Regions from separate parts of the Spirillospora sp. NPDC049024 genome, predicted to be linked through region 3. Evidence: riboswitches for the same ligand, from Rfam matches in the RefSeq annotation. Region 3 holds a riboswitch; each other region holds the start of a gene.
What was found. Region 3 has a riboswitch for cobalamin ahead of bluB (5,6-dimethylbenzimidazole synthase). Riboswitches for the same ligand answer to the same signal wherever they lie in the genome.
Positions count from the first base shown of each region.

Region 1 (6,889 bases), on a different contig from region 3:
GGAGCTGTGCCGGAGCGCGCTGGAGGCGACGGGCGTGCCGGTGCTCGGCGCGATCCGGCGGGACGACGCGGTCGTCACCCCGTCCCGTCACCTCGGGCTCATCCCGGCGGCGGAGCGGGGCGCGGAGGCCGTCCGGGCCGTGGAGCGGCTCGGCGCGCTGGTGGAGCGCTCCTGCGACCTGGACGCGCTGCTCCGGCTCGCGGCCACCGCTCCCCCGCTGCCGGGGCCCGCTTGGGACCCGTCCGACCATGTGACGCCGGTCGGGGGCGGGCCGGTCGTCGCGGTGGCGGGCGGGGCGGCGTTCACCTTCTCCTATGCCGAGCACGTGGAGCTGCTGCGCGCGGCGGGCGCCGAGGTGGCCGTCTTCGACCCGCTGCGCGACGAGGCCCTGCCGGCCGGGGCCGGCGCGCTCGTCGTCGGCGGCGGCTTCCCGGAGGTGCACGCCGCCGAGCTGGCCGCCAACGCGCCGATGCTCGCCGAGGTGGCGGCGTTCCGCGGCCCGATCGCCGCCGAGTGCGCGGGTCTCCTTTATCTGTGCGAGGAACTCGACGGCCGGGCGATGTGCGGGCGGGTGCCGGGCCGGGCGCGGATGACGTCCCGGCTGACGCTCGGCTACCGGGAGGCGGTCGCGGTGGCGGAGTCGCCGCTGACGCGTCCGGGCGAGCGGTTCCGCGGGCACGAGTTCCACCGGACCGCGCTGGACACGGAGGCCGAGCCGCTGTTCCGGTGGCGGGACGGCCGCGACGGGTACGGCGACGAGCGGATCACCGCCTCGTACCTGCACCTCCACTGGGCGGGGTTCCCGGAGGCGGCTCAGCGGCTGGTGTCGTCCTCCAGGTCGCCCTCCGCCTTGAGGTAGACCTCCTGCAGTCCTTGGAGGATCTCCGGGTCGGGGTGCTCCCACATGCCGCGTTCGGCCGCCTCCAGCAGCCGCTCGGCGATGCCGTGCAGCGCCCACGGGTTCGACTCCGCCATGAAAGCGCGGTTCTCCTCGTCCAGGACGTAGGCGGCGGTGAGCCGGTCGTACATCCAGTCGGCCATGACGCCGGTGGTGGCGTCGTAGCCGAACAGGTAGTCCACGGTCGCGGCCAGCTCGAACGCGCCCTTGTAGCCGTGCCGGCGCATGGCGGCCAGCCACCGCGGGTTGACGACGCGGGCCCGGAAGATCCGCGCGGTCTCCTCCGCGAGGGTGCGGGTGCGGACGGCGTCCGGGCGGGTGCTGTCGCCGACGTAGGCCTCCGGCGCCCGGCCGGTCAGCGCGCGGACGGTGGCGATCATGCCGCCGTGGTACTGGAAGTAGTCGTCGGAGTCGGCGATGTCGTGCTCGCGGGTGTCGACGTTCTTGGCGGCGACGGCGATCCGCCGGTAGGCGCTCTCCATGTCGGCGCGGGCGGGCACGCCGTCGAGGTCGCGGCCGTAGGCGTGGCCGCCCCACACCGCGTACACCTCCGCGAGGTCGGCGTCGTCGCGCCAGTTGCGGCTGTCGATGAGCGGCAGCAGCCCCGCCCCGTAGGCGCCCGGCGCGGACCCGAACACGCGCATCGTGGCGCGGCGCTCGTCGCCGTGCCGCTCCCGGTCGGCCCGCACGTGCGCGCGGACGTAATTGTCGGCGTCCGGTTCGTCCAGCCCGGCGACGAGCCGGACGGCGTCGTCCAGCATGGCGACGACGTGCGGGAACGCGTCGCGGAAGAAGCCGCTGATGCGGACGGTCACGTCGATGCGCGGCCGGCCCAGCTCGGCGGGCGGGACCGGCTCCAGCGCCGTGACGCGGCGGGACGCCTCGTCCCAGGCCGGGCGGACGCCGAGCAGCGCGAGGACCTCGGCCACGTCGTCGCCCGCCGTGCGCATCGCGCTCGTCCCCCACACCGACAGCCCGACCGAGCGCGGCCACTCCCCGTGGTCGGCGCGGTAGCGCTCCAGGAGCGAGTCGGCCATCGCCTGCCCGGTCTCCCAGGCGAGGCGACTCGGGACGGCGCGCGGGTCGACCGAGTAGAAGTTGCGGCCGGTCGGCAGGACGTTGACGAGGCCGCGCAGCGGCGACCCGCTCGGTCCCGCCGGAATGTAGCCGCCGTCCAGGGCGTGCAGGACGTGGTCGAGCTCGTCGGTCGTCCGGGCCAGGCGCGGGACGATCTCGGCGGCGGCGAACTCCAGGACCCGCGCCACCGCGTCGCGGCGGTCCGCCGGGACGCCCCCGGCGACCTCGCGGGCGGCGTCCGCGGCCCAGCCGGCGTCCTCCATGGCCCGGACGAGGGCGCGGGCGGCGGTCTCGGCGGCGTCCACGTCGGCGCGGCCCTCGCCGCCGTCCTCGCTGAGGCCGAGCGCCTCCCGCAGGCCGGGCAGCGTCTCGCGCCCCGACCACATCTGGCGCGCGCGGAGCATGGCCAGCACGAGGTCGACGCGGGTCTCCCCGGCGGGCGCCTGGCCGAGGACGTGCAGGCCGTCGCGGATCTGCGCGTCCTTCACCTCGCACAGCCACCCGTCGACGTGCAGGAGGAAGTCGTCGAACTCGGTGTCGTGCGGGCGGTCGTCCAGGCCGAGGTCGTGGTCGAGCTTGGCGGCCTGGATGAGCGTCCAGATCTGGGCGCGGATCGCGGGCAGCTTCGCCGGGTCCATCGCGGCGATCGTCGCGTGCTCGTCGAGGAGCTGTTCGAGCCGGGCGATGTCGCCGTAGGTCTCCGCGCGGGCCATCGGCGGGACCATGTGGTCCACGAGGACGGCGTGCGCGCGGCGCTTGGCCTGCGTGCCCTCGCCGGGGTCGTTGACGAGGAACGGGTAGACCAGCGGGACGTCGCCGAGCGCCGCGTCGGTGCCGCACGAGGCCGACATGCCCGCCGCCTTGCCCGGCAGCCACTCCAGGTTGCCGTGCTTGCCGACGTGGACGATCGCGTGCGCGCCGAACTCGTCCGACAGCCACCGGTACGCGGCCAGGTAGTGGTGGCTGGGCGGCAGGTCGGGGTCGTGGTAGATCGCGATGGGGTTCTGGCCGAAGCCGCGCGGCGGCTGCACCATGACGACGGCGTTGCCGGCGCGCAGGGCGGCGAGGACGATGTCACCGTCCTGGACGAACAGCTCCCCGGGCGGCGGGCCCCAGTGCCGCTCCATCCCCTCGCGCAGGTCGGCGGGCAGGGTGCGGTACCAGCGCTCGTAGGACGCGGCCGAGATGCGCACGGGGTTGCCCGCGAGCTGCTCCTCGGTGAGCCAGTCCTCGTCCTGGCCGCCCGCCGCGATGAGCGCGTGGACGAGGGCGTCGCCGTCCTGCTCGTCGACGCCGGGGAAGCCCTCCCCGAGGTCGTATCCCGCGTCCCGGAGCCGGGCCAGCAGCCGGACGGTGCTGGCCGGGGTGTCGAGGCCGACGGCGTTCCCGACGCGGGCGTGCTTGGTCGGGTACGCCGACAGCATCACCACGACGCGGCGCTCGGCGGCGGGGGTGTGCCGCAGCCGGGCGTGCCGGACGGCGATGCCGGCGACCCGCGCGGCCCGCTCGGGGTCGGCCGCGTAGACGGTGAGCCCCTCCTCGTCGACCTCCTTGAACGAGAACGGGACCGTGATGATCCGGCCGTCGAACTCGGGGATCGCGACCTGCGACGCCGCGTCCAGCGGGGACAGCCCGTCGTCGCTCGCCTCCCAGGCGGCCCGGCTCGTGGTGAGGCAGAGGCCCTGCAGGATCGGGACGTCCAGCGCGGCGAGGGCGCCCACGTCCCACGCCTCGTCGTCGCCGCCCGCCCCGGCCGTCGCGGGCCGCGACCCGCCCGCCGCGAGCACGGTCACCACCAGCGCGTCCGCCCGGCGCAGCGTGTCGAGCAGCTCGGGCTCGGCGGTGCGCAGCGACGAGCAGAACACCGGCATGGCGCGCCCGCCCGCGTCCTCGACGGCCGTGCACAGCGCCTCGACGAACGCGGTGTTGCCCGCCATGTGGTGGGCGCGGTAGTAGAGCACGCCGACCACGGGCCCGCCGCCGTCGCGGGCGGCGCGGTCGAGCCGCCCCCAGGCCGGCGCCGGGGCCGGCGGCGCGAAGCCGCGCCCGGTCAGCAGCACGGTGTCGGACAGGAACGCGTGCAGTTCGGCGAGGTTGGCGGGGCCGCCGTGGGCGAGGTAGGCGTGCGCCTCGGCGCACGCGCCGCCGCTGACCGTGGACAGCTCCATCAGCTCGGCGTCGGGCGCCTGCTCGCCGCCGAGGACGACGACCGGGCGGGGGCCCGCGAGCAGCGCGTCGAGGCCGTCCTCCCAGGCGCGGCGCCCGCCGAGCAGGCGTACCACGACGAGGTCGGCGCCCTCGGTCAGCTCCGGGAGGTCATCGACGGTGAGCCGCGCCGGGTTGCCCAGGCGGTAGTCGGCGCCGGACGCCCGGGCGCTCAGCAGGTCGGTGTCGGACGTCGACAGCAGCAGGACCGTGCGGCCGTGCTCGGACACGGAGCATCCTCCCCCTGGGGTCCTCGCCCCGGTAGCGGGTGTCGCGACGGCAGGAGTCTCCTGGCTCCCGGATCGACGCTCGCCCCGGCCTTCCCGTCCTCGCGGACAGTGGCCTACAGCGGGGTTCGCTCCCCGGTCACAGTGGCGGGACCGCGCCGGATTCGCACCGGCTTCCTCCCATTGCCATCGCCTGGGCAGAAGAGTACGGCAGCGCGGTCGCCCTGCAAACTGTGGTTAACATCCTCCCCGTGCCGAATGTCAGAGCCCGCGCCGACGCGTGCCCCGGGGCGCTGCGCACCCACGACGCCGCCGACGGGCCGCTGGCGCGCGTCCGCGTCCCGGGCGGCGCGGTGTCCGCCGCGCAGCTCGCGGTGCTCGGCGCCGCCGCCCGCGAGCTGGGGCGGGACGTGATCGAACTCACGTCCCGCGGCAATCTCCAGGTGCGCGGCGTCCGCGATCCGGCGGCCCTCGCGGCCCGGCTGGAGGCGGCCGGGCTGCTCCCGTCGGCGACGCACGAGCGGGTGCGCAACATCGTCGCGTCCCCGCTCGGCGGGCGCGGCCCGCGCGGCGCCCTCGCGACGGACCCGCTGGTCACGGCGCTGGACGAGGCGCTCCGCGGGCGTCCGGGGCTGGCCCGGCTGCCTGGCCGGTTCCTGTTCGCGCTCGACGACGGCACCGGCGACACGGCCGCGCTGGACGCCGACGCGGCGCACACCCCCGGCGGCCTCCTGCTGGCCGGAACGCGGCTCGGCCCCGTCCCCGGCGACCCCGTCGCGGCGCTGCTCGCGGCGGCGGAGGCGTTCCTGGAGATCCGGGGGGACGCCTGGCGGCTCGCCGAGGTGCCGGACGGCGTCCGCCGCGTCGCGGAGCGGCTGGGCGCGGCCGTGCGGGAGACGCCGCCGCGCTCGGACCCCGCCCCGCCGCACGCCGGGCCCATCGCGCAGCGGGACGGGCTCGTCGCGCTGGAGGCCGTGCCCCCGCTCGGCCGGCTGTCCGGCGCGCAGGCCGAGTCGCTCGGCGGAGTCGCGGACGAACTGCGGGTGACTCCGTGGCGCAGCGTCGTGCTGCGCGACCTGGACCGCGGCGAGGCGGGCCGCGCGGCGGAGGCGCTCGCGGCGGCGGGCTTCGCGACCGATCCCGCGTCGCCGTGGGTGGGCGTGACGGCCTGCACCGGGAGCCCCGGGTGCGCGAAGTCGCGCGGCGACGTGCAGGGCGAGGCGCGGCGCTTCGTCGAGGGCCTGGGCCGCGCGCCCGAGACCCCCGTCCACTGGGCGGGATGCGAGCGGCGCTGCGGGATGCCCCGCGGCCCGGTCGTGCTGAGGACGGCGGAGGGACAGCAGTGATCGATTACGTCCGGGACGGCGCCGAGATCTACCGGCGGTCGTTCGCGACGATCCGCGCGGAGGCCGACCTGTCGGGCCTGCCGGAGGACGTGGCGCGGGTCGCGGTCCGCATGATCCACGCCTGCGGCATGACGGACCTGGTCGAGGACCTGGCCTGGTCGCCGGGGGTGGTGGCGCGGGCGCGGGCGGCGCTGCTGGCCGGCGCGCCGGTCCTGTGCGACGCGCGGATGGTCGCGTCCGGCGTGACCCGCGCGCGGCTGCCCGCCGGCAACGAGGTCGTGTGCACCCTGGGCGAGCCGGGCGTGCCGGAACTGGCGGAGCGGCTCGGCACCACGCGGAGCGCGGCGGCGCTGGAGCTGTGGGGCGACCGGCTCGGCGGGGCGGTCGTGGCGATCGGCAACGCGCCGACCGCGCTGTTCCGGCTGCTGGAGCTGGTCGAGGCGGGCGCGCCCCGCCCGGCGGCGGTCCTCGGGATCCCGGTCGGGTTCATCGGGGCGGCCGAGTCCAAGGAGGCGCTCGCCGCGAGCGGCCTGGACCATCTGGTGGTGCGCGGGCGGCGCGGCGGCAGCGCGATGACGGCGGCGGCGGTCAACGCCGTCGCCAGTGAGGCGGAGTGATGGCGGGACGGCTGTTCGGCGTGGGCGTCGGGCCCGGGGACCCCGAACTGGTCACGGTGCGGGCGGCGCGGCTGATCGGCGAGGCGGACGTGGTCGCGTTCCACAGCGCGCGGCACGGCCGCAGCATCGCCCGGGCCATCGCCGAGCCGTACCTGCGGGACGGCCGGATCGAGGAGCAGCTCGTCTACCCGGTGACGACGGAGACGACCGGCCACCCCGGCGGCTACCAGGGCGCGCTCGAGGAGTTCTACGCCGACTGCGCCGCCCGGCTCGCCGCGCACCTCGACGCGGGGCGGACGGTCGTGGTGCTGAGCGAGGGCGACCCCCTGTTCTACGGGTCGTACATGCACCTGCACAAGCGGCTCGCGCCGCACTACCCGGCCGAGGTGGTGCCGGGCGTGACGTCGGTGAGCGCGGCGTCGGCGGCGGCGGGGCGGCCGCTGGTGGAGCGGGAGGAGACGCTGACCGTCCTGCCCGGGACGCTGCCCGGCGAGGAGCTGGCCGAGCGGCTGCGCACCG
Region 1 is NZ_JBEZFD010000023.1:127,099-133,987, forward strand. Features, by position in the region: gene AB0C21_RS34220 (cobyrinic acid a,c-diamide synthase CobB) at 1-859, shown strand, start outside; gene cobN (cobaltochelatase subunit CobN) at 814-4,410, opposite strand; cobalamin riboswitch at 4,465-4,586, opposite strand; gene AB0C21_RS34230 (ferredoxin-like domain-containing protein) at 4,659-5,753, shown strand; gene AB0C21_RS34235 (precorrin-8X methylmutase) at 5,750-6,370, shown strand; gene AB0C21_RS34240 (precorrin-2 C(20)-methyltransferase) at 6,370-6,889, shown strand, end outside.
Region 1: another riboswitch for cobalamin. It lies ahead of cobN (cobaltochelatase subunit CobN); the one in region 3 lies ahead of bluB (5,6-dimethylbenzimidazole synthase).

Region 2 (6,889 bases), on a different contig from region 3:
GGTAGACGCACGCCGCGCCCTTGCGGCGGCCGCCCTGGTTGACCGCGGCCACGGACGAGTCGAGCGTGCGCAGCCACGGGACGATCCCGTTGGAGTGCCCGTTCGTGCCCCGGATCAGCGAGCCCCGCGACCGGACCCGCGTCCAGGAGATGCCGATGCCGCCCGCGTACTTGCTGAGCCGCGCGACCTGGCCGTACCGGTCGTAGATCGACTCCAGCTCGTCGCGCGGCGAGTCGAGCAGGAAGCACGACGAGAGCTGCGGGCGGCGGGCCCCGGAGTTGAACAGCGTCGGCGAGCTGGGCAGGTACGACAGCGTGCTGAGCAGCCCGTACAGCTCGGCGGCCTCGTCCACCGCCGTGTCGCCTGCGGGGGGCCGACCCCCCACACCCCCCGGCCCGACTCCGTCGGGAAATACGAGACCACAGGCGACCCGCAAGAAGAAGTGCTGCGGTCGCTCCAGGACGAGCCGCGTCGTCGGATGCCTGAGCAGGTACCGGTCGTAGACGGTGCGAAGCCCGAAGTACTCGAACCGGTCGTCCGCCCCGAACGCGTTCTCCGAGGCGGGACGGTCTCCCACGCCCCCCGAACCCTCGTCGATGAGCGCGTCGAGCCGGGCGGCGTTGGCGGCGACGAAGGCGGCCAGGCCGTCCGCCAGGAGGCCCTCGCGGTGCGCGGCGGCGACCGATTCGGCGAACGTGCGGACGCCCGCGGCCGCGGCCTCGTCCCGGATCCGGCCGCCGAGCAGGCGCGCGGCGACCCTGGAGTATCCGGGCTCGGCGGGGATGAGCGCGGCGGCCTCCCCGATCGCGAGGTCCCGCAGTGCCATCGCGTCGAGGCCGGCCGCGGACCGGACCGCGGCCAGCACCCGGCCGGCCTCGACCCCCGGTACCGCCTCGCAGGCCGCCTCGACCTCGGCCGTGATCTCCGCCGGCGGCGCGGCCAGAGCCTGTGTCACGTGCTTCTCCCCTCGCAAGCCGCCTCGCGGAGGCATGCGAACGGCGCGCGGCGGCAGGCCGCGCTCCGCCCCCGGCCCACCCGCGAGGCCTGGACGTGTCGATCCGGGACGGACCCGGACCCCCGAAGATGAGGCCGGTCACCCGGCCTCGCGTGCGGGCAGGTCTTCGGACTCGCGGGCGCCGCCTCTCCCGAGGCGTCCTACTGGCCGTCGCTTCCCAGGCCCTTCGGCCCAGTGCTCGATGACGGCGGTCGTTCCCGCTCACCGCTGCGGGGCAGTCCCGGACTCCCACCGGGTTCCCTCTCACGCCGCCCCCGCCGCGAAACGGCGGGGGCGGACCAGCACGGGGTTGAACCCTACATCTAGTTGACGATCAACGCACAACCCCAAGATGTTGGGCGTGTCGGCGCGGTATCCGGGGTCGGCTGCGCATCCCGCACCGCGGGTGGGACGATGGTCAGCGTCATGATCCCCCATGCGTCGCAGCCGCTGTTCCGGGCCGCGCGCGCGGTGGTGTTCGCCACCGTGTGCGCCACGCTCGCGATCCTCGGGCACGTCCTGGCGGGCGGCGCGGCGGTGCCGCCCTGGGCGGCGATCATGGGATTCGGGGCCGTCCTGGGCGTGACGCTGATGCTCGCGGGCCACGAGCGCTCGCTCGCGACGATCCTGGGCGGGCTCCTCGGCGGGCAGTTCGCCCTGCACACGCTGTTCACGGCGGCCACCGCACCGGCGGCCCACACCATGCCCGAGACTCACGCCGCCATGGCGGGCGCCATGGAACCCGTCGCGCTCCCCGCCGCGCACGGCGGGAACGGCCTGGTCATGACGCTCGCGCACTGCACGGCCGCGCTGGTGGCCGCGTGGTGGCTGCGGCGAGGCGAGCGGGCCGCGTGGTCGCTCGCCCGGCGGGTCGCCGCCTTCGCGGACCGCCCGATCCGGCTGCTGCTATCTCTGCTCGCCGTCGAACCGGCCGAGCCTCCAGTACGCCCCTACCGGACCGAGCCGGCGGCGGACGCCGGCACGGCGGTGGGACGGATCCTGCGGCACCAGGTCGTCCGGCGGGGTCCCCCGCCGCGTTCGAGGGCGCTCGCTCACCTCTGAGCGGAGCGCCGTACGCCACCGGACGCCGGCTCGCGGCGCCCGGTCGTTCCCGTACGACTCGAACGGAGTTCCGCAATGCCCTTCCTTCCGCATGCCCGGCGCGCCGGCGCGGTCGCGTCCCTCGCCGCACTGTCCGTGATCGGCCTGGCCGCGGCGGCGTCCGCGCACGTCAGCGTCAACCCCAAGACCGCCGAGCAGGGCTCGTACACCAAGGTCTCGTTCCGCGTGCCGAACGAGCGCGACGACGCCTCCACCACCAAGCTCGTGGTGAACCTGCCGGTCGACCACCCGCTGTCGTCGGTGTCGGTCCGGCCGGCACCGGGCTGGACGGTGAAGGTGGAGAAGTCCAAGCTGCCGAAGCCCGTGAAGACGGAGGGCGGCGAGCTGACCGAGGCCGTCACGAAGATCACCTGGAGCGGCGGCCGGATCGAGCCGGGCCGGTTCGAGGAGTTCGACGTCTCGATGGGGCCGCTGCCCACCGACACCGACCGGCTCGTCTTCAAGGCCGACCAGACCTACTCCGGCGGCGAGGTCGTCAAGTGGGACCAGCCGCCCGCCGAGGGGGCGAACGAGCCGGAGCACCCCTCGCCGGTGCTCAAGCTCCTCCCCAAGGGCTCGCTGAGCCCCACCGGACTCACCGCCCAGGTGAAGCCCGCCGCCGCGGCGTCGTCCGCGGCGCCCGACGACGGGACGGCACGGCTGCTCGGCGGCATCGGCATCGCGGCCGGCGTGGCCGGCATCGCGGTCGGCGCGTACGGCCTGACCCGGGCGCGGAGCCGGTCATGATCCGGGCGGTGCTGCGCGGGGCCGCCGGCTCCGCGGCGCTCGCGGCGGTCCTGGCGACGACCGCGGTCCCGGCGTCGGCGCACACCGCGCTGGCGTCGGCGAGCCCGGCGAAGGGCTCGGCGGTCGCGCCCCCGTCCCAGATCGTCCTGACGTACACGGATCCGGTGCGGCTGCCGCGCGTGGTCGTGACCGACGCGTCGCGCAAGCAGTACCAGGCCGGGTCGGCGCAGGCGGTCGACAACAAGGTCACCCAGGCGGTGAACGGCACGCTGCCCAACGGCGAGTACACGGTGGGCTGGCGCGTCGTGGCGTCGGACGGCCATCCTGTCGAGGGCACCTACACGTTCACCGTGCGGGGCTCCTCCGGTGCCGCCCAGCCCGCCACGCCGACGCCGGTCCGGAAGACCATCGTCGCCGCCGAGGATTCGGGCGGGTCGTCGGGCTGGCTCTGGATCGGCCTGATCGCCCTGGTCCTCGCGGCCGCGGCCGGCACCGCCGCCTGGCTGCGCCGCTCCTCCGCCCAGGATTGATCGTTTTCGCTTCCGGTCGGGTGATTACAGGATTACAGTGATAACCCGACCGGAAGCAGCCTGGGGGCGCCAATGATCGTCGAGTACATCCGCTACAGCATCGATCCGGGGGACGCCGGGGAGTTCGAGGCCGCCTACGCGCGGGCCGCCGTCCCCCTCGCCGCGGCGCCGCAGTGCGTCGACTACGAGCTGTCCAGGTGCGTCGACGAGCCGTCGTCCTACATCCTGCGCATCTGCTGGACGTCGGCCGACGACCACATGCGCGGCTTCCGGGGCGGCGAGCACTTCCCCGCGTTCTTCGCCGAGATCAAGCCGTACGTCCAGCGGATCGAGGAGATGCGGCACTACGAGCGGACGGCCGTGCGCGGCGCCGGGTCGTCCGTCCCGACCATGTACGACTGGGCGGGCGGGAGCGAGGCGCTGGAACGGCTCACCGAGCACTTCTACACGAACGTCCTCAAGGACGACCTGCTCCGCCCCCTCTTCGAGCACATGGCCCCGGACCACCCGAAGTGGGTCGCGGCGTGGCTCGGCGAGGTCTTCCGCGGACCGGAGCGCTACAGCCGCGAGCGCGGCGGCTACCACGCAATGGTGCGGCACCACCTCGGCAGGTCCATCACCGAGGCGCAGCGCCGCCGCTGGGTCTCACTCCTCATGGACGCGGCGGACGAGGTCGGCCTCCCGGACGACCCGGAGTTCCGCGCCGCGTTCGCGTCCTACATCGAGTGGGGCACGCGCATCGCCCTCGCCAACTCCCAGGCGGGCGCCGAGCCGCCCCTCGAAGCCCCCATGCCCCACTGGGGCTGGGGCGTCGCCCCGCCCTACATCCCTTCGAAGTAACCCCAGGCAGTAGCATCCAGGGCGCTGACCTGCACGCACGTCCTGAGAGGTACCGCACCATGGTGGACCGCGACGACGTGGTGCTCGACGACCCCGTGGGCGAGTCGCTCCGCGGCCACCACGCGCGCCTCGCCCGCCGCCTCGGCCGGGCCGCGACCTACCTGCCGGGAGTCGCGACCTTCTCCACGGTGTCCGCCGACCCGGGGCCGGCGGAGTGGGCCGACCTCGCCCGGCTGCTCGGCCGCGGCGAGCTCGCCGACATGTTCAGCAGCCCCGCGGTCCCGCCGCCGGACTGGGAGCCGGTCTTCGTCCTCGAAGGCCGCCAGATGGTCTGGTCCGGCGGCGGCGAGACCGGCACCGGCGTGGTGGAGCTGGGCGCGGACAGCGTGCCCGAGATGCTCGACCTCGTCGCACGGACCCGGCCGGGGCCGTTCTGGCAGCGCACCCGCGAACTCGGCGCCTATCTGGGCGTCCGCGAGAACGGCGTGCTGGTGGCGATGGCGGGCGAACGGCTCCGGCCGCCCGGCTGGACGGAGATCAGCACCGTCTGCACCGCCCCCGAGGCGCGCGGGCGCGGCCACGCCGCCCGCCTGGTCCGCGCGCTCGCGGCCCGCGTCACGGCTCGGGACGAGCGCCCGTTCCTGCACGTGGCCGAGGCGAACACCCGGGCGATCGCACTCTACGAACGGCTCGGCTTCAAGACCCGCAAGCACGTGACCTTCCGCGGCTTCCGGATTCCCTGACCGCCGAAGGCACCGCAAAGCCGTTCCGGATAAGCTTTGCGGCGTTCCTGCGACAGGGGAGGTTGATGAATATGGCCCGCGCGGCGCTTCGTCAGCATGCCCTTGTCCGGGCCGTGCGCGGTTGAGCGCGGCCCGGTCGTCCAGAACGACCAGGAGCCAGACTTGTCATCTTCCGACCTGACCGCATCGGGCCCGCACGACGCGGACCCGGCCGCCGCGGGCCTGCCGAGCACGGATCTCACCACCGGCCGCCTCGTCCTGCGTCCGTGGCCGCGCGACGAGATCGCCGCCGTCCTGTCCGGCGACAGGCGCGCCCACTGGGCGGACGACTTCCCCGCCGAAGGCGATCGCGACATCGCCGGCTTCATCGCCGAGCACCCGTCCGTGCTCGACGCGCACGGCCAGCGCCAGATCATCGAACGCGCCACCGGCCTGGTGGTCGGCACCACCGGCCTGTTCTGGCCGCCCGCCGACGGGGCCGTCGAGTTCGGTTACGGCGTCGTCCCGTCCCGCCGGGGCCGCGGGTACGCCACCGAGGCCGCCCGCGCCATCGTGGCGTTCGCCCTGGCCGCGCCCGGCGTGGACGCGGTCGTGGCGACCGTGGAGCCGAGCAACACGGCGTCGGTCCGCGTCCTGGAGAAGGCCGGCCTCCGCCACGCCGGCACTACCGAGGACATCGCCACCTACACCACCGCCTGACGGCGGGCCGGGCCCCGGCCGCGCGGCCGGGGCCCGGCTTGATGTCCCCATCGATCCCATGTTCACCAGCGCGTGCCGTCCGTCTCACCGAAGGGCGGCACGTTCGCGTTCCGACCTCTCCCCGCTTGACAGATAGCGCTAGCTCACTAACACTTCATACTCCAATAGCGAATTGGGGTGAGCGTCATGGCGGTGTTCCTGGCCCGGCTCGGCCGGTCCTGCTTCCGGCGGCGGTGGGCGGTCGTCCTGGCGTGGACGGGGCTGCTCGTGGCCGCCGTGGCGGGAGCGGCCGCGCTGTCCCAGCCCGCCCCGGACTCGTTCTCGGTGCCCGGCACCGAGGCGCAGCGGGCGAACGACCTGGTCGCGCAGCGGTTCCCGCAGGCCGGCGCCGATCGGGCGAGCGCCAGGATCGTGTTCGCCGCCCCGGCGGGACGGTCGCTCGCCGATCGGCGGGCGGACGTCGAGCAGGCGGTCGCCCGGATCAAGGCCGCTCCGCGGGTCGCCGAGGTCGCCGACCCCTACGTCCGGGGCACGGTCTCGGCGGACGGCCGGATCGCGCTGGCCGAGGTCGGCTACCGCGTCCCCGGGTACAGGCTGACCGGCGCCGACCGCGACGCACTGCGCGAGGCGGCGCGCGTCCCCGGCCTGCGCGTGGAGATGAGCGGCGACGCCGTCGCGCCCCCGGAGGAGGGCGCCGGGGAGTTCCTCGGCGTCGCGGTCGCCGCGATCGTGCTGCTCGCCACGCTGGGCTCGTTCGTCGCCGCCGGGCTGCCGCTGCTCACCGCCGCGGCCGGGATCGCCGTCGGCCTCTCGGCGGTCACCGCCGCGACCGCGTTCGTCGAGCTCAACTCCGACACCCCGGCGCTCGCGCTCATGCTCGGTCTCGCCGTCGCGATCGACTACGCGCTGTTCATCATCTCCCGCTACCGCCAGGAGGTCCTGGACGGACGCGACCTCGCGGACGCGGCCGGGCGCGCCGCGGGCACCGCCGGTTCCGCCGTGGTGTTCGCGGGCCTGACGGTCGTCATCGCCCTGGCCGGGCTCGCGGTCGTGGGCATTCCCGCGCTCACGCAGCTCGGTCTGGCCGCCGCGTTCACGGTGGCCGTCGCGGTGGCCGTCGCGCTGACGCTGCTGCCCGCCCTGCTCGGGATCGCCGGACGCCGCGCCCTGCCCCGCCGCCGCCGCGGCGGCGCTTCCGCCGGGCTCCGCTGGGGCAGGTTCGTCACCGCGCGCCC
Region 2 is NZ_JBEZFD010000003.1:352,141-359,029, forward strand. Features, by position in the region: gene AB0C21_RS07240 (ribonucleoside-diphosphate reductase subunit alpha) at 1-955, opposite strand, end outside; cobalamin riboswitch at 1,096-1,313, opposite strand; gene AB0C21_RS07245 (MFS transporter) at 1,421-2,056, shown strand; gene AB0C21_RS07250 (YcnI family copper-binding membrane protein) at 2,132-2,842, shown strand; gene AB0C21_RS07255 (copper resistance CopC family protein) at 2,839-3,372, shown strand; gene AB0C21_RS07260 (group II truncated hemoglobin) at 3,445-4,212, shown strand; gene AB0C21_RS07265 (GNAT family N-acetyltransferase) at 4,272-4,955, shown strand; gene AB0C21_RS07270 (GNAT family N-acetyltransferase) at 5,118-5,654, shown strand; gene AB0C21_RS07275 (MMPL family transporter) at 5,841-6,889, shown strand, end outside.
Region 2: another riboswitch for cobalamin. It lies ahead of AB0C21_RS07240 (ribonucleoside-diphosphate reductase subunit alpha); the one in region 3 lies ahead of bluB (5,6-dimethylbenzimidazole synthase).

Region 3 (6,889 bases):
GACAGGTCAATCTCTTCCTGCTCGCCCTGGTCCTCGCCGACCTGTACCGCGTCGCCCGAGGCCGTCCGGCCGGAATCGGCATCGGAGTGGCGACCGCGATCAAACTGACGCCCGCCGTCTTCGTCGTCCTGCTCCTGTTGAGCCGGCGGACCAAGGACGCCGCCACGGCCGCCGCGACCTTCGCCGTCTGCACTTTCCTGGCCTACGCCGTCGCCCCGGACGCGTCCCGCCTCTACTGGCTGCACACCTTCTACGACACCTCTCGCGTGGGCGCCCCGTACATCAGCAACCAGTCCCCTTACGGCACGCTGGCCCGCATATCGGGGGGAACGGCCGAGGTCGGCGACTGGTACACGCCCGTTCCGCCGGCCATCGGCGTCTCCGGCCTCGCGGTCGCCGCCGTCTGGGCGAGGCGAGGCGACTGGCTGAGCGCGACGGCGATCACCGGCGCGACGGGCCTGCTCGTCTCCCCGATCTCCTGGGCGCACCACTGGGTGTGGATCGTCCCGGCCCTGGCGGTGCTCCTGCGGAACGGCCACCGCAAGAGCGCCGCGGCCGCCTACGTCCTCTTCGCCGTCTCGCCCTTGTGGTGGACGCCCCGCGACGGCGGCCCGCGCGAGTACGGCTTCCACCTCCTGACCCCGGTCGCCAACTGCTATCTGCTCGCGGGCCTGTCCTTCCTGGCCTACATGGTCCTCCGCCTCCGGGTCAGCCCGCAGCCCCCGTCCAGCGGTCGTGATGGACGGCCGCGTCCAGTGCCCTGCGGCGCCGCCAGCCGTGCCGTTCGAGATCCGGAACGCGTTCCAGGTGGGTGACGGGGCCGAGGCAGAGCCAGGCGACCGGACGGATCGTCTCCGGGATGCCGAGCAGGTCGCGCAGGTACGGCTCCCGGTAGAACGACACCCATCCGACGCCGAGCCCCTCGGCGGTCGCGGCGAGCCACAGGTTCTGGATGGCCAGGCAGACGGAGTACAGCCCGGCGTCGGCGATCGCATGCCGCCCGAGGACCGCCGGGCCGCCGCGCTCGGGATCGTAGGTCACCACGATCGACAGGCTTGACTCCAGCACCCCGTCGATCTTGATCCGGGCGAAGCGCTCGGCGGCGGCGCCCGTCAGGGTGGCGGCGAAGGCGGCCCGCTCGGACCGGACGTGGCCGTGGAAGGCCCGCCGGAGGGCAGGGTCGCCGACAAGGACGAAATCCCAGGGCTGGGACAGCCCGACGCTCGGCGCGGCGTGCGCCGCCGCCAGGACCCGGTCGAGGACGTCCCGCGGAATCGGTTCCCCGGTGAACTCGCCGCGCACGTCGCGGCGGCGGTGAATGGCGTCATAGATGTCCATGGGCAGGCTCCCGCTGCGACAGGCCGCCGCGAACTGCGGCCGTGTGGAGCGGGGCCGGTCTTCGGACTCCCGGATCGATGCTCGACCGCCCGCCTTCCCGGCCTGACGGCCAGTGGCCGCGCGTACGCGCGTGGGCGGCTGCTCCCCGGTCACCGCGGCGGGCCCGTGCCGGATTCTCACCGGCTTCCCGATTCTCCCCACATGGGGCACCCCGCATCAGTTCATGCCACCCGGAACCCTACCGAGACGACCACTCCCTCAGCGATCACGGGGCCGCTGCGAAGCGTATCCTACTGCTCCTTGAATCTCATACTTCAAAAATGAGAAGTCAACGGTTATGGTTGCGGAACCACGATCGGTCGGAGGGGACGATGGCGAGGCTGGAGGTCGGCTACTTGCTGCCGACGAGAGAGCAGGACCTGCTGGGCGAGCACGAACCCGGGCGCCTCATCGCCCAGGCGCGGCGCGCCGAGGAGATGGGGCTGGACTCGGTCTGGGCGGGCGACAGTCCCGTGACCAGGCCGCGCGCCGATCCGCTGATGCTGCTGGCCGCCGCGGCGCAGGCCACCGAGCGGGTCGCGCTCGGCACGGCGGTGCTGCTGCCGGCGCTGCGCCATCCGATCCTGCTGGCCCACCAGCTCGCCACGCTCGACCGCCTGTCGGACGGGCGGCTGATCGCGGGCATGGGGGCCGGGTTCCCGGTGCCCGCCACCGAGGCCCAGTTCGCAGCGGTCGGGATCGGGTTCGGCAGCCGCGTCAGCCGGATGGAGGAGTCGATCGAGGCGATGCGGCGGCTCTGGTCCGGCGGCGCGGTCTCCTACGAGGGCCGGCACTTCGCGTTCTCGGACGTGCGGCTCGCGCCCCCGCCGAAGCGTCCGGGAGGGCCGCCGATCTGGCTGGCGGGGGGCGGGCCGGCGCTGCCGCGCGTGGCCCGTCTCGCCGACGGATGGCTCCCCTACCCGCCCGAGGCGGCGACGTACGCGGAGGAACGCGAGCTCATCGGTGCCGCGACCCCGGCCCTGTACGCGACGCTCTGCCTGGACGACGACCCGGAGAAGGCCCGCGACCGGCTGCGGACGAGCATCGAGCGCTACTACAACGCGCCGCTGGAGTTCGTCGCGTCCATCCAGGCGTTGTTCGCCGGAACCGCCCGCCAGGCCGCCGACTGGCTGAACGGCTACATCAAGGCAGGCGCCCGCCATCTCGTGATCCGGCTGGCGACCGATGACCACGACGCGGACCTGGAGCGGTTCGGCGACCAGGTCCTGCCCCTGCTGCGCGAGGAGGCTCGCCGATGACCACGTTCGTTCTCGTCCATGGGGCGTGGCACGGCCCTTGGGCCTGGGACCGCGTCGTCCCGCTGCTGCACGCCGCCGGGGCGCGCACGCTCACCCCGGACCTCAGCGCCGTCGGCGACTACGGCCTCCACGACCACGCCGAGGCGGTCGCCGCCGCGCTCGACACCGTCCAGGACGAGATCGTGCTGGTCGGGCACAGCTACGCGGGCCTGGTGGTGCGGGAGGCCGCCGACGCGCGGCCCGACGCGGTCGGCCACATCGCCCTGGTGGACGGATGGGCCGGGCCCGACGGCGCCGGCATGTTCGATCTGGCCCCGGACGCGTTCGTCCAACTGGCCCGGACGGCGGCCGAGACGTTCGGCGACGGATGGCGGATCCCCGCCCCGCCCCCGGCGGCGTTCGGCATCACGGACCCCGGCACGGCCGACCGCCTCGCACCACGCCTGCTCCCCCAGCCGCTCCGGACGTTCACCGAGCGCACCCGCCTCAGCGGCGCCGTCGACCGGATCCCCGGAACGGCCGTCTACTGCAGGCCGCTGACCTACCCCTTCGACCGGTTCGGCAAGGACGCCGGATACCGGACGGTCGCCCTCGACGGCCCCCACGACGTGATGCTGACCGACCCGGAACCGCTCGCCCGCCTGCTCCTGGAGGTTCAGGAACGGGAAGCGTGAAGTCTAGAGTGAAGAAGTGGAACAGCGAACGTACAACCAGTACTGCGCGACCGCGCGCACCCTCGACCTGGTCGGCGAGCGCTGGACGCTGCTGCTGGTCCGCGAGCTGCTGACCGGGCCGAAGCGGTTCGGCGACCTGCAGGCCAGCCTGCGCGGCCTCGGCACCGGGCTGCTGGCCGCCCGGCTGAAGCACCTGGAGCGCGAGGGCCTGGTCCACAAGATCACGCTGCCGCCGCCCGCCCGCACCCCCGCGTACGCCCTCACCGAGGCCGGCGAGGAACTCGGTCCCGCGATCCTCGCGATCGCCAGGTGGGGGCTGAGGTGGGCGATGGGCGAGCGGCGGCCGGACGAGACCTTCCATCCGGGCTGGACGGTCCTCGGCCTGCGCGCCTGCTTCGATCCCGAGGCCGCCGCCGGGCTCCGCGCGGTGTACGAGTTCCGCGTCGACGACGAGGTCTTCCACGCCCGGGTCGAGGACGGGACGGTCGAGGTCCTCCACGGCCCCGCGCAGCGCCCGGACGCGACCATCACCATCAGCGAGGAGGCGCTCGTCGGCCTGACGGGCGCCGGCGGCACGTTCACCGAGGCGATCCGGAGCGGCGCCGCCTCGGCGTCCGGCGACCGGGAGGCGCTGCGGCGGCTTCAAGGACTGTTCCGCCTGCCGCCCGCGGGCTCCCGCGAACCCGCCGGTTGATCACCCTGGGGGCGGGCGTGCGTCAGGGCCGGCCCGCGCCGGGCACGTCGACCTCGACGGTGAGCACCCGGCCGCTGCCGGGCGCCACCATCTCGGCCTCGGTCATGCCGCGCCACCCGGCGGCCGTGACGAACAGCGTGGTCCCGGCCGGCCCGCCCAGCACGCAGGCGAAGGCTCCGCGGTCGAGGTCGACGGTCCGCAGCACCTCGCCGCCCTCGGCGACGCGCACGCACCGCTGGTTGGGGACGTCGGCGTACCAGACGGCGTTCTCCGCGTCCATGCAGATGCCGTCCGGGACGCCGTCGCCGAGGTCGGCCCAGACCCGGCGGCCGGACAGGTCCCCGTCGGCGCCGATGTCGAAGGCCATGAGACGGCTCCGGTAGGAGTCCGCGACGATGAGCGTGGAGTCGTCCGGCGTCACGGCCATCCCGTTGGGGAACGCGATGTCGTCCGCCACCTCGCGCACGGAGCCGTCCGCCCGCACCAGGGCGACCGTCCCGGGCTCGATGTCCTCCCCCGCCATCGGGTCGAAGTTGACGCGGTTGACGTAGATGTCGCCGCGGCCGTCGGCGACGATGTCGTTCCATCCCGGCCGGCCGAGTTCGGCGTGCGCGGCGAGGGATCCGTCCGGTTCCCGGCGCAGCAGCCGCCCGTCCCCCGACGAGACGATCACCAGCCGGCCGTCCGGGAGCCAGGCGGTGCACAGCGGGAGCGACTTCACCCGCGCCACCACCTCGGCGGCCCCGTCCAGCCCCACCGCGACGACCTCGCCGGCCGTCCAGTCGGAGAAGTACAGCCTGCCGTCGTGCCAGCGCGGCGACTCGACCAGTCCGCGGCCGTCGAGCAGCGTCCGGACCTCGTCCATCTTCCTCACCGTCCTTCTCGAGCACCGATGTTCCGCCCTCTACACGAACGGCCACCGCCCGGATCGACACGACGGGCCGGGAAAATGCGCAGTACCTCGAAACGAGGTACTGTTCCGGCGTGTCCGGTAGATGGTGGAACGGCATCCTCGGCGGATGGGTGACCCTGACGCTCGGTGTCCCCTTCCTGCTCATCGCGATAGCGGGACGCGCACTCCCGGCCGACGTGCTGGCCTGCGCCCGGTTCGGCCTCGCCGGGCTGACGCTGCTCGCGGTCATGGCCGCGCGGGGCGGCGGGCCGGCCGCGGTCGCCGCGATCTCCAGGCTCGCCCGGAACAGACCGGGCGACCTGCTCCTCGTCGGGCTGTGCGGCGCGGCGGCGCCGTCCGTCCTGATCACCGTGGGCGAGCACCACGTGGAGACGGGCCTGTCGTCGCTGCTCCTGGCCAGCACGCCGATCTGGATCGCGGCCGGCGGCCACGTCCTGCTGCCCGCCGAACGCCTTCGGGCCGCGCAGACGGCATGCCTGGCCGTGGCGCTGTGCGGGACGGCGCTGCTGACCACGGGCGGGCACGCGTCCGGGCGGTCCCCGTGGCCGCTCCTCCCGCTGGCGGCGGCGGTCAGTTACGCGTGCGCCAACCTGGCCGTCCGGAGCCGGCTCCGGACGGAGGACGCGCTCACCCTCACCTGCGCCCAGATGACCGTCGCGGCGATCGTGACCGCGCCGTTCGCCGCCGTCCACGTCCCGGACATCGTGTGGAGCCCGCCGGCCTGGGCGGCCACCGCCGCGCTCGGGGTGGTCTGTTCGGGTTTCGGATGGCTGGCGAACACCGTGCTGGTCCAGCGGGTGAGCGCCGTCCGTGCTTCACTGGTCTCCTTCGCGGCCCCGGTGGTCTCCATCGCGCTCGGGGCGGTCGTCCTGGAAGAACGCCTGTCACCGCTCCAACTGGCGGCGGCCGGGATCGTGCTCACGGCCGTGGCGGCGTTCGGCGCGATGTCACGCACGCCGAGACGGGAGGTACGGGCCATCCTCGAACTCGCGATCCTGGGGTTCCTCGCCGAACACGACATGCACGCCTACGAGCTGAGGCGGCGCATCACCCTGCTCATGGGCCACGCGCGCCCGGTCAGCGACGGCTCCCTGTACCCGGCCCTCCAGCGGATGCGGCGCCGCGGCCTGCTGGCCGGCCGCACCGAACCCGGCGAAGGCGGCCCGGCCCGGCAGGTCTACACGCTCACCGGCGCGGGCCGCACCGAGCTGCTCCGCCGCCTCACCGGGCCGGACGACCTGGAGATCTCGGACCGCAACCGGTACTTCGTCCTCCTGGCGTTCCTCCACCTGCTGCCGTCGCCCGAGGCCCAGGCGGCGGTCCTCCGGCGGCGCCTGGACTTCCTGGACGACCCGAAGCGCGGATTCTTCGCCGACGGCGACCGGCCCCTCCGCCAGGACGAGCTGGCGTCACCGTTCCAGGCCGGAATCCAGCACATCGCCCGCGTCACGTCCGCGGCCGAACGGGACTGGCTGGCCGGCACGCTCGCGACGCTCCGCCCCGAGACCTCGACCCCCTGAGTACACACTGGAGGGCCTCCGAGTGTGTATCGTGTGCTCCATGGCGAGACTCAACATCACGCTGCCCGACGAGCTTGCCGCCACGCTCCAGGGGCTCGCCGAGGACAAGAAGATCGCCTCGGTGTCGGGATTCCTCGCGGACGGCGCGCGGCTGAAGCTGGCCTACCTGCGGGACGCGTCCACCATCGACGACCTCTTCGGGCCGCCGAGCCCCGACGAGCAGGCCATGGTCGACCGGCTGGTCGAGGGCGGACCCTCGTCCCGCCGGGACGTCGCGTGATCACCGGTCACGTCTTCGACGCGACCGCACTCCTGGACCTCGCGACCGGCAAGACCGTCTACGTCCGCGCCCGGCTCCGCGCGTCCATCGCCCAGCACGCCACGATCGTCATCCCGGCGACCTCGCTCGCCCGCGCCTGGCAGCTCGTCCCCGACCACGGCCGCGCGGTGCT
Region 3 is NZ_JBEZFD010000020.1:132,248-139,136, reverse strand. Features, by position in the region: gene AB0C21_RS31650 (glycosyltransferase 87 family protein) at 1-815, shown strand, start outside; gene bluB (5,6-dimethylbenzimidazole synthase) at 709-1,338, opposite strand; cobalamin riboswitch at 1,374-1,567, opposite strand; gene AB0C21_RS31640 (LLM class flavin-dependent oxidoreductase) at 1,710-2,636, shown strand; gene AB0C21_RS31635 (alpha/beta fold hydrolase) at 2,633-3,310, shown strand; gene AB0C21_RS31630 (winged helix-turn-helix transcriptional regulator) at 3,327-4,004, shown strand; gene AB0C21_RS31625 (SMP-30/gluconolactonase/LRE family protein) at 4,027-4,869, opposite strand; gene AB0C21_RS31620 (EamA family transporter) at 4,989-6,437, shown strand; gene AB0C21_RS31615 (ribbon-helix-helix domain-containing protein) at 6,478-6,717, shown strand; gene AB0C21_RS31610 (hypothetical protein) at 6,714-6,889, shown strand, end outside.